2 regions of the Mycobacterium sp. NGS26 genome follow, and region 2 is predicted to be linked to the other one. Evidence: predicted binding sites of a transcription regulator. Region 2 holds the regulator's gene; the other holds the start of a gene.
What was found. The regulator LexA, encoded in region 2, represses DNA repair genes until DNA is damaged. The targets are predictions, from matches to a motif close to CGAACANNTGTTCG.
Positions count from the first base shown of each region.

Region 1: a site for LexA is predicted at 3,482-3,495, ahead of cofD (2-phospho-L-lactate transferase). Genes of this name have one in related genera too.

Region 1 covers NZ_JCALDU010000007.1:262,739-269,507, reverse strand. The annotation lists gene AC5Y6X_RS22425 (Eco57I restriction-modification methylase domain-containing protein) at 1-853, opposite strand, end outside; gene AC5Y6X_RS22420 (coenzyme F420-0:L-glutamate ligase) at 864-2,222, opposite strand; gene cofD (2-phospho-L-lactate transferase) at 2,219-3,214, opposite strand; gene AC5Y6X_RS22410 (WhiB family transcriptional regulator) at 3,593-3,928, shown strand; gene AC5Y6X_RS22405 (metallopeptidase family protein) at 3,938-4,360, opposite strand; gene AC5Y6X_RS22400 (DUF3499 domain-containing protein) at 4,540-4,980, shown strand; gene AC5Y6X_RS22395 (phosphomannomutase/phosphoglucomutase) at 5,093-6,499, shown strand; gene AC5Y6X_RS22390 (TobH protein) at 6,496-6,769, shown strand, end outside.
Region 2 covers NZ_JCALDU010000002.1:338,906-345,674, forward strand. The annotation lists gene AC5Y6X_RS07710 (sunset domain-containing protein) at 1-1,918, shown strand, start outside; gene lexA (transcriptional repressor LexA) at 1,963-2,667, opposite strand; gene AC5Y6X_RS07720 (LysM peptidoglycan-binding domain-containing protein) at 2,994-3,488, shown strand; gene nrdR (transcriptional regulator NrdR) at 3,646-4,110, shown strand; gene AC5Y6X_RS07730 (peroxynitrite isomerase) at 4,159-4,644, shown strand; gene AC5Y6X_RS07735 (PhzF family phenazine biosynthesis protein) at 4,656-5,342, opposite strand; gene AC5Y6X_RS07740 (alpha/beta fold hydrolase) at 5,376-6,407, opposite strand; gene AC5Y6X_RS07745 (proteasome assembly chaperone family protein) at 6,443-6,769, opposite strand, start outside.

The sequences.
Region 1 (6,769 bases), on a different contig from region 2:
CCGTCACGATGCCCACGTCGACATCGGCGAGCGAGCCCAGCCGCGTCAGGGTGGGCGACCGCTTGAGCGTGCGCAGCAGCCGGATCGCGGCGGGGTCCAGGAAGTACTTGGTCCACTTCTCCTTTTCGTGCAGCAGCGCCGGGGCCGATTCGACGTCAAGCTCGGCCGGGGTCAAAGCGGTCAGCGCATCGGCATCGGGGAGGTGCACCGTGCGTATCCGCGCGGGGCCCGTACCGGCGACGCCGCAGAACAACACGACCTCCTGCAGGACGCCGTCGAACACCAACCGCTCGAACGTCAGCAGCGTGATCTCACGGAACCGGCTCAGCAGGAACTCGCGCAGCTGCGCGGCGTAGCCGACCTGCAGCAGCTCGGCGGGCAGCACCAATCCGACGCGTCCACCGTCGCGCACCAAGACGGTGCTCGCGACGACGAACGGCACCCAGGCGTTGGTCAGCCTGCTGGGGCGCAGGCCCTCGCGCCGCATCAGGTCCAGGGCCGGGTCGCGCTGGTCGGGCGCCCAGTTGCCGAACCTGATGTAGGGCGGGTTGCCCGCGACCCCGTCCCAGCCGGCGTCGGCCTCGGCGAGCCAGGCGAACAGGCTTTGCGCGTCGACGGGAGCGAACCGCCGCGCCTTGCGGGCCTCGTGCGCGACGAGTTCGACGCCGCGCACCCGAGCGCCGAGCGCGGCCAGCTCGCACAGGATCCGGCCGTCGCCGCAGGACGGCTCGACGATGTGCGGGCCGGCCTCGCGCACCCAGCGGGCCAGGAACCGGGCCACGGGCGCCGGCGTGTAGTAGCCGCCGCGGACCTTGTCGGCCGACGCCGCCGCCTTGCCCGCGAACGTCTTCATCGGCCCAGTATCACTTGCGGATCAACAAATCCCCGGCGTCGGCCGGATCGCGCAGGCCGGCCGGTTCGGCGGGGTAGCCGATCGCGATGGCGCCCAACGGCTCCCAGTCGGGCGGCAGCTGCAGCTCGGCGCGGACCAGGTCGGCGGCGAAGATCGTCGAGCCGATCCAGCAGCTGCCCAGCCCGCGCACCGCCAGCCCGACCAGCAGCGCCTGCACGGCCGCCCCGACGGCGACGGTGAACATGGTGTGCTCGGCGTCGGTGCGGGCGGCGTCGGGATAGCTGTGCGCGCCGTCGGGGACCAGCATCGGGATGACGACCTCGGGTGCGTCGTAGAGGATCTGGCCGCGCGCCACCCGGCGCTCTATCGACTCCGCGGGCCGGCCGTCGCCGGCGAGGTCCGCGCGCCACTTGTCCCTCATCGCGTCCAGCAGCCGGGTCCGGGTGGCCGGCGTCTGCAGCCACACGAACCGCACCGGCCGGGTGTGGTGCGGGGCCGGCGCGGTGAGCGCCTCGGCGACGGCCGCCTCGACCAGCTCCGGCGGCACCGGCTCGGCGCTGAACCGGCGCACCGATCTGCGCGACAGCTGCGCCTGCCGGCGGCCCAGCTCGAGGGCCTCGGCGGTGCCGAGCCAGAACAGGTCCTCGTCGCCGGGCCGCAGCAGCCGCCGGGCGGTCGAGCCGTCGTCGGCGACCACCCGCTTGGCGAGCCCGCGCACCACGGCCACCGGCGTGGCGGTCAGTTTGCCCTTGACCAGATCGGCGGCCGCGGCGATCTCGTCGGCGACCGCGACCTCGGTGACCACCAGCTCGTTGCCGTGCCGGTCGACGGCCCCCGAATAGCCTTGCAGCACAGTCACACCCGCGGCGCCGACCGCCGCGTCGATCTGGCCGTTGCGCCAGGCGCGGCCCATCGTGTCGGTGATGACCACGCCGACGTCGACGCCGAGCCGCTCGCGCAGGCCGGCGCGCAGCGCGGCGGCGCTGGCATCCGGGTCCACCGGCAGCAGCGCGAGCTCGTCGGCGCCGACGTTGGAGCCGTCCACGCCCGCGGCGGCCTGGACCAGCCCCAGCCGGTTCTCGGTGATCAGGGTCCGGCCCTTGCGGGCCAGCACCCGGACCGCCTCGTCGTCGACGAGCTTGCGCCGCAGCCGATCGCGCTCCTCGGCGTCGCGCGGCGCGGGCACCAGCCGCCCCTCGCACTTGGACACCACCTTGCTGGTGACCACCGCGACGTCGCCGTCGCGCAGCCAGGGCGCGGCGGCGGCCAGCGCCGCGCTCAGGTCGTCCCCGGGCCGGAACTCCGGAAGCCCCGCGACGGGCAGGATCTCGATCGCGGCGGCGCTGCCGTGCTCGGCGGGCGCGGTCACGCCGCCACGCCCGCGAGGTCCAGCCCCGCGGCGACCATCTCGGCCGTCGCCTTCGGGTCGCTCATCAACAGCGGCACCGAGCGCACGGCGACCCCGTCGATGTCGGCGTGATCGCCCTCGTGCACCAGCCAGCAGTCCAGGATCCCGGTGTCGCTGCGCGCCCCGTAGTGCCGGCCGACCGCCTCGGCGGTGGATTCGACCCCGATCACCGACAGGCACGCATCGGCCATGCCGCGCAACGGCTTTCCACCGATGATCGGCGAATAGCCGACCACCGGGGCGGCGGCTCCCCGCAGCGCGCCGCGGATGCCCGGGACGGCCAGGATGGCGCCGACGCTGACCACCGGGTTGGACGGCGCCAGCAGGAGGACGTCGGCCTCGCCGATCGCCGCCACCGCTTCGGTTGTGGCGCCGGCCTTTTCGGCGCCGACGAAGGCGAAGCTGTGGGTGGGCACCTTCGCCCGGTAGCGCACCCACCACTCCTGGAAGTGGATGGCCCGACGGCTGTCGTCGGCCGGATCGGTGATCACCACGTGTGTCTCGCAACGGTCGTCGGTGGCCGGCAGCAGCCGGGCGCCGGGCTGCCAGCGGTCGCACAGCGCCGTGGTGATCTGCGACAGCGGGTAGCCGGCCTGCAGCATCTGGGTGCGCACCAGGTGGGTGGCCAGGTCGCGGTCGCCGAGCTGGAACCAGTCCGGCTGCACACCGTAACGCGCCAATTCCTCTTTGGCATGCCAGGTTTCGTCGCGGTGGCCCCAACCCCGTTCTGGATCGACGCCTCCACCTAAGGTATACATGCAGGTGTCCAAATCGGGGCAGACACGCAAACCGTGGATCCACGCGTCATCGCCGACGTTGACGACGGCAGTCAGCTCGTGGGCCTGAGCATCCGGGCGCCCTTGCGACTGGAACTGACCCAGCCCGAGCAGCTGCTGGACCCCGAGCAGGAACCGGGCGCCGCCGACCCCGCCGACCAGCACGGTGACCTTCACACCGCACGACAGTACCGGCCGGCGAGGGGGGCCCGGCCGCACGCCTGACGGGCGGCAGCGGGGCGCATTTCGAACGACCGCAATGGGGGGTTTTACTTGGCTGTGACCGACACGCCGAGAGCCGATAACAACAGAAACGCCGAAATTTGATCACGAGATGGTATGGAAATGCGCCAAAGTGCTTGACCCGGCTGGTCAACCCGTGTCTAATCACATCAGTGTCATTTCCCGGTTGGCCGGCCGGTTCCGGTGTCGCAGACCGAGATTCGATCACTTGTTCGAATTGTCTGTACATCAGAACAGTGGAAAAAAATCACTCTCTCAATATCAACCTGAGGAGGCGGACGACGCATGTCTTTTGAACACCTTCGGGGCGTTATGGCAAGCACACCGCACACCAGTATTGGTGCGACGCCGGCGCCAATTGCGCGCCCGCATCTGACCGTGGTTCCCGATGCGCCAGTCGCATTCGAACCCGAACCCCTGCCGCCCACCCCGGACCAATGGCAGGACCGCGCGCTGTGCGCGCAAACCGATCCCGAGGCCTTCTTCCCCGAGAAGGGTGGTTCCACCCGCGAGGCCAAGAAGATCTGCCTGGGTTGCGAGGTTCGTCACGAGTGCCTGGAATACGCCCTGGCGCATGACGAACGCTTCGGCATCTGGGGCGGTCTTTCCGAGCGCGAGCGCCGCCGCCTCAAGCGCGGCATCATCTGAGCTACCGGCTCATTCGTCGTCGATCGTCGGGTCGATGACCGAAGGTTCCACGTCCAGATAGATGGCCACCTGAGCCACCAGGATTTCGTGCAACAACTCGCCGAGTTCGACGGTGTCCTTCGCCCGTCTCTCGATTGGCTTGCGGAACAACACAATTCGCGCCCTCGTGGCGTTGCCGCGGACGTCCACCCCCGCCGGTATCAAGCGGGCCAGGGCGATCGGCCCGTCGGCGATGACCTCCGGCGGCCACTGCACACTCTCCGGATCCTTCGCGGTGATGCGCGGGATTTCGTCGACGGCCACGTCGAGCTCGGACACCCGCTCGTGCCAGCGCCGCTCGATCGGTTCGTATGCCTCCAGCACCGCCATGTCGAACCGCTCGGCCCGGCTGCGCCAACCCGGCACCGTCGGCGGCAGCAGCGGCCCGCGCATGTCGCGGCCCCGCCGGGTGGCCCGGTGTGAAGCCCAGCGGCCCCGACCGTTTCGCGGCGAACCGCGCGAATCGCCACGGGAATTGTTCACCGGCCCGATGGTAACGGTTGAACATCGGGGGTCGAACCGTTGCGCGTGTCCGGCGCTTCGGCGGCGTTTGTCCACGATAGCCTTTCGTCGTGAACGTTCCCCGTCGCTGTTGCCGGCCCGGGTGTCCGCACTACGCCGTGGCGACCTTGACGTTCGTCTACTCGGACTCGACGGCTGTGGTGGGCCCGCTCGCCACCGCGCGCGAACCGCATTCGTGGGACCTGTGCGTCGGCCATGCCGGCCGGATCACCGCGCCCCGCGGCTGGGACCTGGTGCGCCACGCCGGGCCGCTGCCCAACCCCGACGAGGACGACCTGGTGGCGCTGGCCGACGCGGTGCGCGAGGGCCCGGGCGGTGCGGGGCTGGCCCACCGGGGCGGCACCGGCGCGCCGCTGAACGGCTTCTCCGCCGACATGCACCCCGCCGGGGCCCAGGCCACCGCGCCGAGCGGCGGGCTGCTCGCCCCGCCCGAGCATCGCTCCGGACGCCGCCGCGGGCATCTGCGGGTGTTGCCCGACCCGGCCGACTAGCACCGCTGCGAACCCTGTGCACCGTTTGGGCCCATAACTTTGTGGGGCCGATAGGCTGACCCCAAGAGTCCACGAAGACCCGTCCAAGCAAGTAGTCGTCAGGAGCCTCCGCATGTCTCGGCCCGCCGCGGCTGTCCACCGTGTCATCAAGGCTTACGACGTACGCGGGCTGGTGGGCGAGGAGCTCGACGACGCGTTGGTCGCCGACGTCGGCGCCGCGTTCGCCAGGCTGATGCGCGCCGAGGGCGCGCGACGGGTGGTCGTCGGCCGCGACATGCGGGACAGCTCGCCGCCACTGGCCGCGGCGTTCGCGACCGGGGTCGCCGGCCAGGGCCTCGATGTGGTGCGCATCGGTTTGTCGTCCACCGATCAGCTCTACTTCGCTTCGGGGTTGCTGGATTGCCCGGGCGCGATGTTCACCGCCAGCCACAACCCGGCGGCCTACAACGGCATCAAGCTGTGCCGGGCGGGGGCCAAGCCGGTCGGCGCGGACACCGGGCTGGGGGAGATCGCCGACGACGTGATCGCCGGGATCCCAGGCTATGACGGGCCGGCGGGCGGCGTCACCGATCGCGATGTGCTCGCCGACTACGGCGAGTTCCTGCGCTCGCTGGTGGACACCTCGGGGCTGCGCCCGCTGCGGGTGGCCGTGGACGCCGGCAACGGCATGGCCGGGCACACGGCGCCGGCCGTGCTCGGCGCGATCGATTCGATCACGTTGTTGCCGTTGTACTTCGAGCTCGACGGTTCGTTTCCCAACCACGAGGCCAATCCGCTCGACCCGGCGAACCTGGCGGACCTGCAGAAGTACGTGCGCGACACCGGCGCCGATATCGGGCTGGCGTTCGACGGCGACGCCGACCGCTGCTTCGTGGTCGACGAACGCGGGATGCCGGTCTCGCCGTCGACGGTGACGGGCCTGGTGGCCGCCCGCGAGCTCGGCCGCGAGATCGGCGCCACCGTGATCCACAACGTGATCACGTCGCGCGCGGTGCCCGAATTGGTCATCGAGCGCGGCGGCACACCGCTGCGGTCGCGGGTCGGGCACTCCTACATCAAGGGGCTGATGGCCGAGACGGGCGCGATCTTCGGCGGCGAGCACTCAGCGCACTACTACTTCCGCGACTTCTTCGGCGCCGACTCCGGGATGCTGGCCGCGCTGTACGTGCTGGCGGCGCTCGGCGAGCAGCACCGGCCGCTGTCGGAGCTGACCGCCGACTACCAGCGCTACGAGTCCTCCGGCGAGATCAACTTCGCCCTGAAAGGCTCCGTCGACGCGGCCTCGGCCACCGACGCGGTGCTCAAGTCGTTCGGCAGCCGGATCCACTCCATCGACCACCTGGACGGGGTGACCGTGGACCTGGGCGACGGCAGCTGGTTCAACCTGCGCAGCTCCAACACCGAGCCGCTGCTGCGGCTCAACGTGGAGGGCCGCAGCACCGAGGACGTCGACGCGGTGGTCCAGCAGATCAGCGCCGAGATCGCCGCGATCGCCCCGGCCCAGGGGGCCGCGCCGTGAACGCCACCCGGGCGATCGACCTCGAAGACACCGACGGCCTGCTCGCCGCCGACCGGCAGGGCCTGCTGCGGGCCGCGTCGTCGGCGGGTGCGCAGGTGCGCGCCGTCGCGGCCGCGGCCGACGAGGGCGCGCTGGATTCGCTGCGCACCGGCGACCGGCCGCGCAGCATCATCTGGGTGCCCGGCCGCGGCACCGCCGAGACCGCCGGCACGCTGCTGGCCGCGACGCTGGCCGGCGCGGCGTCGGCGCCGATCGCGCTCGCCGGCGACG
Region 2 (6,769 bases):
CAAATTCGTCTACGGGCCGATCCTCGACAAATACGAGGCGCTCGGCGGCCCGGCCAACAGCGACCTGGGATTTCCGACCATCAACGAGGTCCCCGGCCTCGCCGGGCCGGACAGCCGGGTGGCCACGTTCTCCGCCAGCGACAAGCCGGTGATCTTCTGGACGTCCGAGCACGGCGCCTTCGTGGTGCGCGGCGCGATGAACGCCGCGTGGGACAAGCTCGGCAGCTCGGGCGGCGTGCTCGGCGCCCCGGTCGGCGACGAGACCTACGACGGCGAGGTCACCTCGCAGAAGTTCACCGGCGGCCAGATCTCCTGGAACCGGAAGACCAAGGACTTCAGCACCACCCCGCCGGCGCTGGCCGACCAGCTCAAGGGCCTTCAGGTGGCGACCGATCCCACCGCGGCGATCAACATGGCGTGGCGCGCCGCGGGCGGCGCCTCGGGTCCGCTGGGCGCCAAGCAGGGCGGCCAATATCCCATCGGCGGCGACGGGATCGCCCAGAACTTCGCCGGCGGCAAGGTGTTCTTCAGCCAGGCCACCGGCGCGAACGCCATCGAGAGCGACGTGCTGGCCAAGTACGAGTCGCTGGGCGGGCCGGTCGGCAGCGACCTGGGCTTCCCGATCGCCAACGAGTCCGACGGCGGCGTCCCCGGCAGCCGGGTCTCCGCGTTCGCCGCGGCCGACAAGCCGGTGATCTTCTGGACGTCCCAGCACGGCGCGTTCGTCGTGCGCGGCGCCATGAAGGCGGCCTGGGACAAGCTTCGCGGCCCCGGCGGCAAACTGGGCGTGCCGGTCGCCGATCAGGCGGTGGACGGCGACGTGATCTCCCAGAAGTTCGCCGGCGGCAAGATCTCGTGGAACCGCGCGAAGAACACGTTCGCCACCGAGCCGTCCAACCTGGCGCCGCTGCTGTCCGGCCTGCAGGTGTCGGGCCAGAACCAGCCCAGCGGCGCGGCGATGCCTCCCCACGCCAAGAAGTTCGCCTGGAACTGGTGGTACCTGCTGGCGCTAATTCCGATCGCGGCATTGTTCGCGGTGTTGGGGTATGTGGTGGTCGGGGCGCGCCGCCGTCGCACGGCCCGGGAGCTCGCCGCCTACGAGTTCGACCGCGACGTGGACGTCGGTGGCTACGACGCCGACGACAGGTGGGGCCACGAGGAAGCCGATGTCGCCGCCGAGCACTATGGCTTCGGCGAGCCGCGGCCCTCCGAGGAGGAGCCGGTGGGCGCCGGGTCGGCGCGGGTCAGCTGGTCGCGGGGCGACGAGGCCGGGGACGAATACGGCGGCGAATGGCCGTCCGGGTCCAGGGAGGATGAGCAGGAGGACCCCGACGCGGTCGACACCGATTCCATACCCGTTGTCGCGGAAGGTGTTGTGGCGCAGGGTGTTCGGGCCGAGCCCGAGCATCCCGAAGCCGCCCCCGAAGACGTCCTGGAAGCCGCCTACCCCGATGAGGAGTACCCGGAGGCCGCCGACATCGAGGCCGCCTACCCGGACGTGGCCGTTCCGCATGCCCCCGCGGATGCCGCCCATCCGGACGAGGCCTACCCCCCGGCGGCGCCCGAGGCGGTCGATTCGGGCGCCGGGTACCCGGACGTCGCGGTTCCGCACACGGCGCCGGATGTCGCAGCGCCGGGCGCCGTCACGCCCGCCGCCGCCCCGCGGTCCGGGCGGCACGCGGCCGTCGACACCGAGGAGGAACCGGCCGGCGCGGGACTGGGCTCACCCGGGCGCCCGACCATCCACCTGCCCCTGGACGACCCGTATCAGGCGCCCGAGGGATATCCCATCAAGGTCAACGCCAGCTTCGGCCTGTACTACACCCCCGACAGCGGGCTCTACCAGGACACGCTGGCCGAGCTCTGGATGTCCAGCGAGGAAGTCGCCCAGGTCAACGGCTTCACCAGGGCGGACTGACCCGCGAACGTCTCAATCTCGTTGCCGCACAATAAGATTCCGCGTCAGATCTTGCGAATCACCGTGACGACCTTGCCGAGCACGGTCGCGTCGTTGCCCGGGATCGGATCGAACGCCGGGTTGTGCGGCATCAGCCACACCTGACCGCCCGCGCGCTTGAACGTCTTGACGGTGGCCTCGCCGTCGATCATGGCGGCGACGATGTCGCCGTTGTCGGCGACATTCTGCTGCCGCACCACAACCCAGTCGCCGTCACAGATCGCGGCCTCGACCATCGAGTCGCCGACGACCTTGAGCAGGAACAGCGCGCCCTCGCCGACCAGCTCACGGGGCAGCGGGAAGACGTCTTCGACCGCCTCCTCGGCCAGGATCGGCCCACCGGCCGCGATGCGCCCGAGCACGGGCACGAAGGTGGGTTCCGGCAGGGCGTCCGAGCCGGCGACGTCGGTGACGGGCACCGCGACGGCCGGGGTGTCCTCGACACCGCGGACGTCGACGGCCCGGGGACGGTTCGGGTCGCGGCGCAGGTACCCCTTGCGCTCCAGGGTGCGCAGCTGGTGGGCCACCGAGGACGTCGACGTCAGGCCGACGGCGTCACCGATCTCCCGGATGCTGGGCGGATAGCCGCGGCTGGTCACCGACTGCCGGATGACGTTGAGGATGGTGCGCTGCCGCTCGGTAAGCGATGGATCCACGGAATGCAACCGGCCGGCCGCGCCGGCGGCTGAAGTGTCGTTGCTGTCGCTCATGGCACTGAATGTAGCCGCCCGGCGGCCGATAATCAAACATGTGTTCGAGTCGCGTGTCGCCCGGGCCGACACCGGGCCGGAACAAGGCCTAAAGACCCTAGGGATGGTGCGTCAAGACCCTACGGCGGGTGAATTACACGTGTGTAACTTTTGCGGGTATCGGGTATTTGTGCTGCATGTCAGGAGGAGGCACCGACGCGGTTTGTCGGTGGTGTGGTTTAGCGTTTGGCTCGTCCGACACGCTTCGCTCAAATGTTCGGGTTTCGAACGGGTGAGCGAATATAGTCGAACACACGAGCGAGGACCAGTTGACCGGAGGAACGCACATGACAGTCATCCACACACTCTCGCCGCGCACCAGCGGCATCCGGCGCCCGGCCGGGGCGCCGGCCGACGGGCCTCGCCACCAGGGGGAGCGCCCGGTCCGGCCCCGCCGTCCGGGCAGCTCACGGCCCGCCGGGGCGCCGCTGCGCTACCACGGCACCGGCGTCGCGATGTCGGTCGCGCCGCATCGCAGGCGGCCCGTCACGATGCTGACCACGGTCGGGCTGGCGCTGCTCGCCGGCGCGATCACGCTGTGGCTCGGCCTGGTCGCGAACCTCGGCCAGCTGGCCAACGGCGACTCCGGCGGTTCGGCCGCCCCGGTGCCCGACAAGCTGGCCGTCGTGCGCGTCGAGGCCGGGGAGTCCCTGCAGGACGTCGCGCACCGGGTGGCGCCGGACGCGCCCGCTCGCCAGGTTGCCGACCGGATCCGCGAACTCAACGACCTGAACTCGCCGGCGCTGGCCGCCGGGCAGACGCTGATCGCCCCGGTCGGCTGACGGCGCCCCGGTGCACTGCGAAAGCCGCAGCGGGCCAAGGCCGCTCGGTCCTCGCGGCGACGGGCGCGCGCGCACCGCGGTTGCGTTGGCCTCCCGGGGCGGCGCACGGGTACGCTCGGACTGTTCCGCGAGGTGTCAGCACGGCGAAGGAGCGGCCATGCACTGCCCGTTCTGCCGGCATCCCGACTCCAGGGTGATCGACTCGCGGGAAACCGATGAGGGCCAGGCCATTCGGCGCCGCCGGTCCTGCCCCGAATGCGGCCGCCGGTTCACCACCGTGGAAACCGCGGTCCTGGCCGTGGTCAAGCGCAGCGGGGTGACCGAGCCGTTCAGCCGGGAGAAGGTCATCAAGGGGGTCCGCCGCGCCTGCCAGGGCCGCCAGGTGGACGAGGACGCACTCAACCTGCTGGCCCAGCAGGTCGAGGACACCGTGCGGGCCGCCGGTTCGCCGGAGGTCCCCAGCCACGAGGTCGGCCTGGCCATCCTCGGGCCGTTGCGCGACCTGGACGAGGTGGCCTACCTGCGATTCGCGTCGGTGTATCGGTCGTTCTCGTCGGCCGACGATTTCGAGCGCGAGATCGAGGCGCTGCGCGCGCACCGCAAGGTGTCCACGCCGAGCTGACCCACCGGCGTCCCGGGGGCCAGTGCCCGCCGGACTACGCTGTTTTTCATGCCTGCCGACTTGCATCCCGATCTCGAGGCCCTGGCGCCACTGCTCGGCACCTGGGCCGGTCGAGGCGCCGGCGAATACCCCACGATCCAGCCCTTCGAGTACCTCGAGGAGGTCGTGTTCTCCCATGTGGGCAAGCCGTTTCTGGCCTACGCGCAGAAGACCAAGGCGGTGGCCGACGGCAAACCCCTGCACGCCGAGACCGGCTATCTGCGGGTGCCGCAGCCGGGTCAGGTCGAGCTGGTGCTGGCCCACCCCAGCGGCATCACCGAGATCGAGGTGGGCACCTATTCGGTGACCGGCGGCGTCATCGAGGTCGAGTTGTCCACCACCGACGTCGGATTGACCCCGACCGCCAAAGAGGTGTCCGCGCTCGGACGCTCCCTGCGGATCGACGGCGACGAGCTGTCGTACTCGGTGCGGATGGGCGCCGTGGGGCAACCCATGCAGCATCACCTCTCCGCGACGTTGCACCGCAAGGCCTAAACCGCGCGCGCTCAATTCACCTGTGTCACACCGTCGTTGACGACGCGCCCGGCCACCCGCACCCAGCCCTCGGGACTCCAGATGGTCTCGATCCTCGACCCGTTGCCCTGCGTGATGTGCAGGTCGCGGCTGAGGTGGTCGGTGATGCGGATCGCCGCGGAGCCCGTCGCCTCGTCTTCCGGCACACCGAGATTCGCGGCGAACATGCGGGCGCGCAGTGACCCGGCGGATTCGTCGGTCCACGCCCACAGGTAGTGGGCGGTGTCGTCGGGATAATCGGCGGGGTCGGCGGCCAGCAGCTCGTCAACCGAATCGAGTTCGTGGACGAACAATTCGGGGGCCCACTCCGAGCGCGCGCTGATGACCGTGAGGTCGCCCTCGTAGCCGACCTGCACCACGCCGGCCGGCACCCGCAGCGTGTTGATCGGCGTGCCCCGGTCGCGCAGCCACCAGGAAACGCCGACGGTCGGATGTCCCGCGAACGGGATCTCGGTTCGCGGCGTGTAGATCGTGGCGTGCGCGGTGGTGGAGCCGGCGGCGGGCAGATCGACGAATATCGTTTCGCTGTAGCCCAATTGGGTGGCCAGCCGCTGCCGGTCGCGGGGTTCGACCTGGGCCGCGTCCACCACGCCGAGCGGATTGCCGAAGTTGCGGTCCGGATCGGTGAACACGCGCAGCACCGTCACGTCGATACCCATGGACCGACTGTACGACCCAGGGGCAAGCGATGATCAGGTGGCGCTGCGTTCGTCGGAGCCCATGGCGTTGAGGACCGCGACGCGGGTGCCGGCGGGACCGGTGACGGTCCGCTCGCCGCTGCCGGTGCGGAGCAACTCGCGCAGCGCGGCCGGGTCGTATTCGGCGGGCTCGGTGGTGTCGACGAAGCGCTGCACGACGTCGATGAAACGGGCCGGGTCGTCGTGGAAGGGGAAGTGGCCGGAGCGCTGGAAGATCTCCAGCCGGGAGCCGGGCATCGCGGCGTGCGCCATGTGGGCGTGCCGGACGGGGACGACGACGTCGCGGCTGCCCCAGATGATCTGCACCGGGATGGCTTCGGTCAAATAACATCGGTCCAGCATGGTGACGATCTGTCCCCGCCAATCCACCACGGCCCGCAGGGTGCGGCTGAACGCCGCCGAGGCCGTCGGCTCGGGCAGGTCGTCCAGTATCCGCAGCACGTTGGGCAGGTCACGCCCCAGGTCGGTGGATCCGATCGCCAGGCCCGCCAGCCGCCCCGCCAGCTGAACCGCCGGCAGCACCAGGGGCAGCCGCAGCAGGGCCAGGGCCTCGCTGCCCATCGGCAACGAGGCCAGCCGGAAGACGACGTTGACGTCCTTGGTAACCCCGCCGGCGGCGACCAGGATCAGCCGGTCGACCAGATGCGGGAACTGGTAGGCGAATTGCATCGCCACGCCGCCGCCCAGCGAATGACCCACGATGGTCACCCGCTCGATGTCCAGCACGGACAGCAGGTCGCGCATCCCGTTGGCGTAGGCGGCAACCGAGTAGTCGGCGCGGGGCTTGTCGGACTGCCCGTGCCCGAGCAGGTCGGGGGCGATCACCGTGAACCGCTGGGCGAGCTTGGCCTGCACGGTGTTCCAGGTGGTCGAGTTGTCGCCGATGCCGTGGATCAGCAGCAGCGCCGGCCCGGACCCGGCGACCCGGAACGCCCGCTTGTAACCGTGGATGGTGCGGAACTGCAGGGTCGGCGCGGTCACTTCCCGCACCGGGCGAAGATTGCTCTTGCGCTTCCGCTCCGTCATCCCCGCCCACCTAGTCGTCAGCCGGTTGCGAGCGGTCAGCCCGAGTCGTCGTCCTCGGACCTCTTCTCGGCCTGCTGGGCCAGGAACCGCTCGAACTCTGCGCCAATCTCGTCGCCGCTAGGCAGGTCCTCGTCGCGAGTCAGTAACGACCTGTTCGCCTGAGCGTCGATGAAGGCATCGTACTGGCGCTCGAGGGCGGCCACCACTTGGGCCACTTCCGCGCTGGCCTCGACCTGCTCGTCGATCTTGGCCCGGATCTCCGCCGCCGCCTCGGTCAGCGCCGACAGCGGGAGTTCCAGCGACCCGGTCTTGGCCACCTGCTCGAGCAGCGCCTGCGCCGCGGCGGGGTAGTCGGTCTGCGT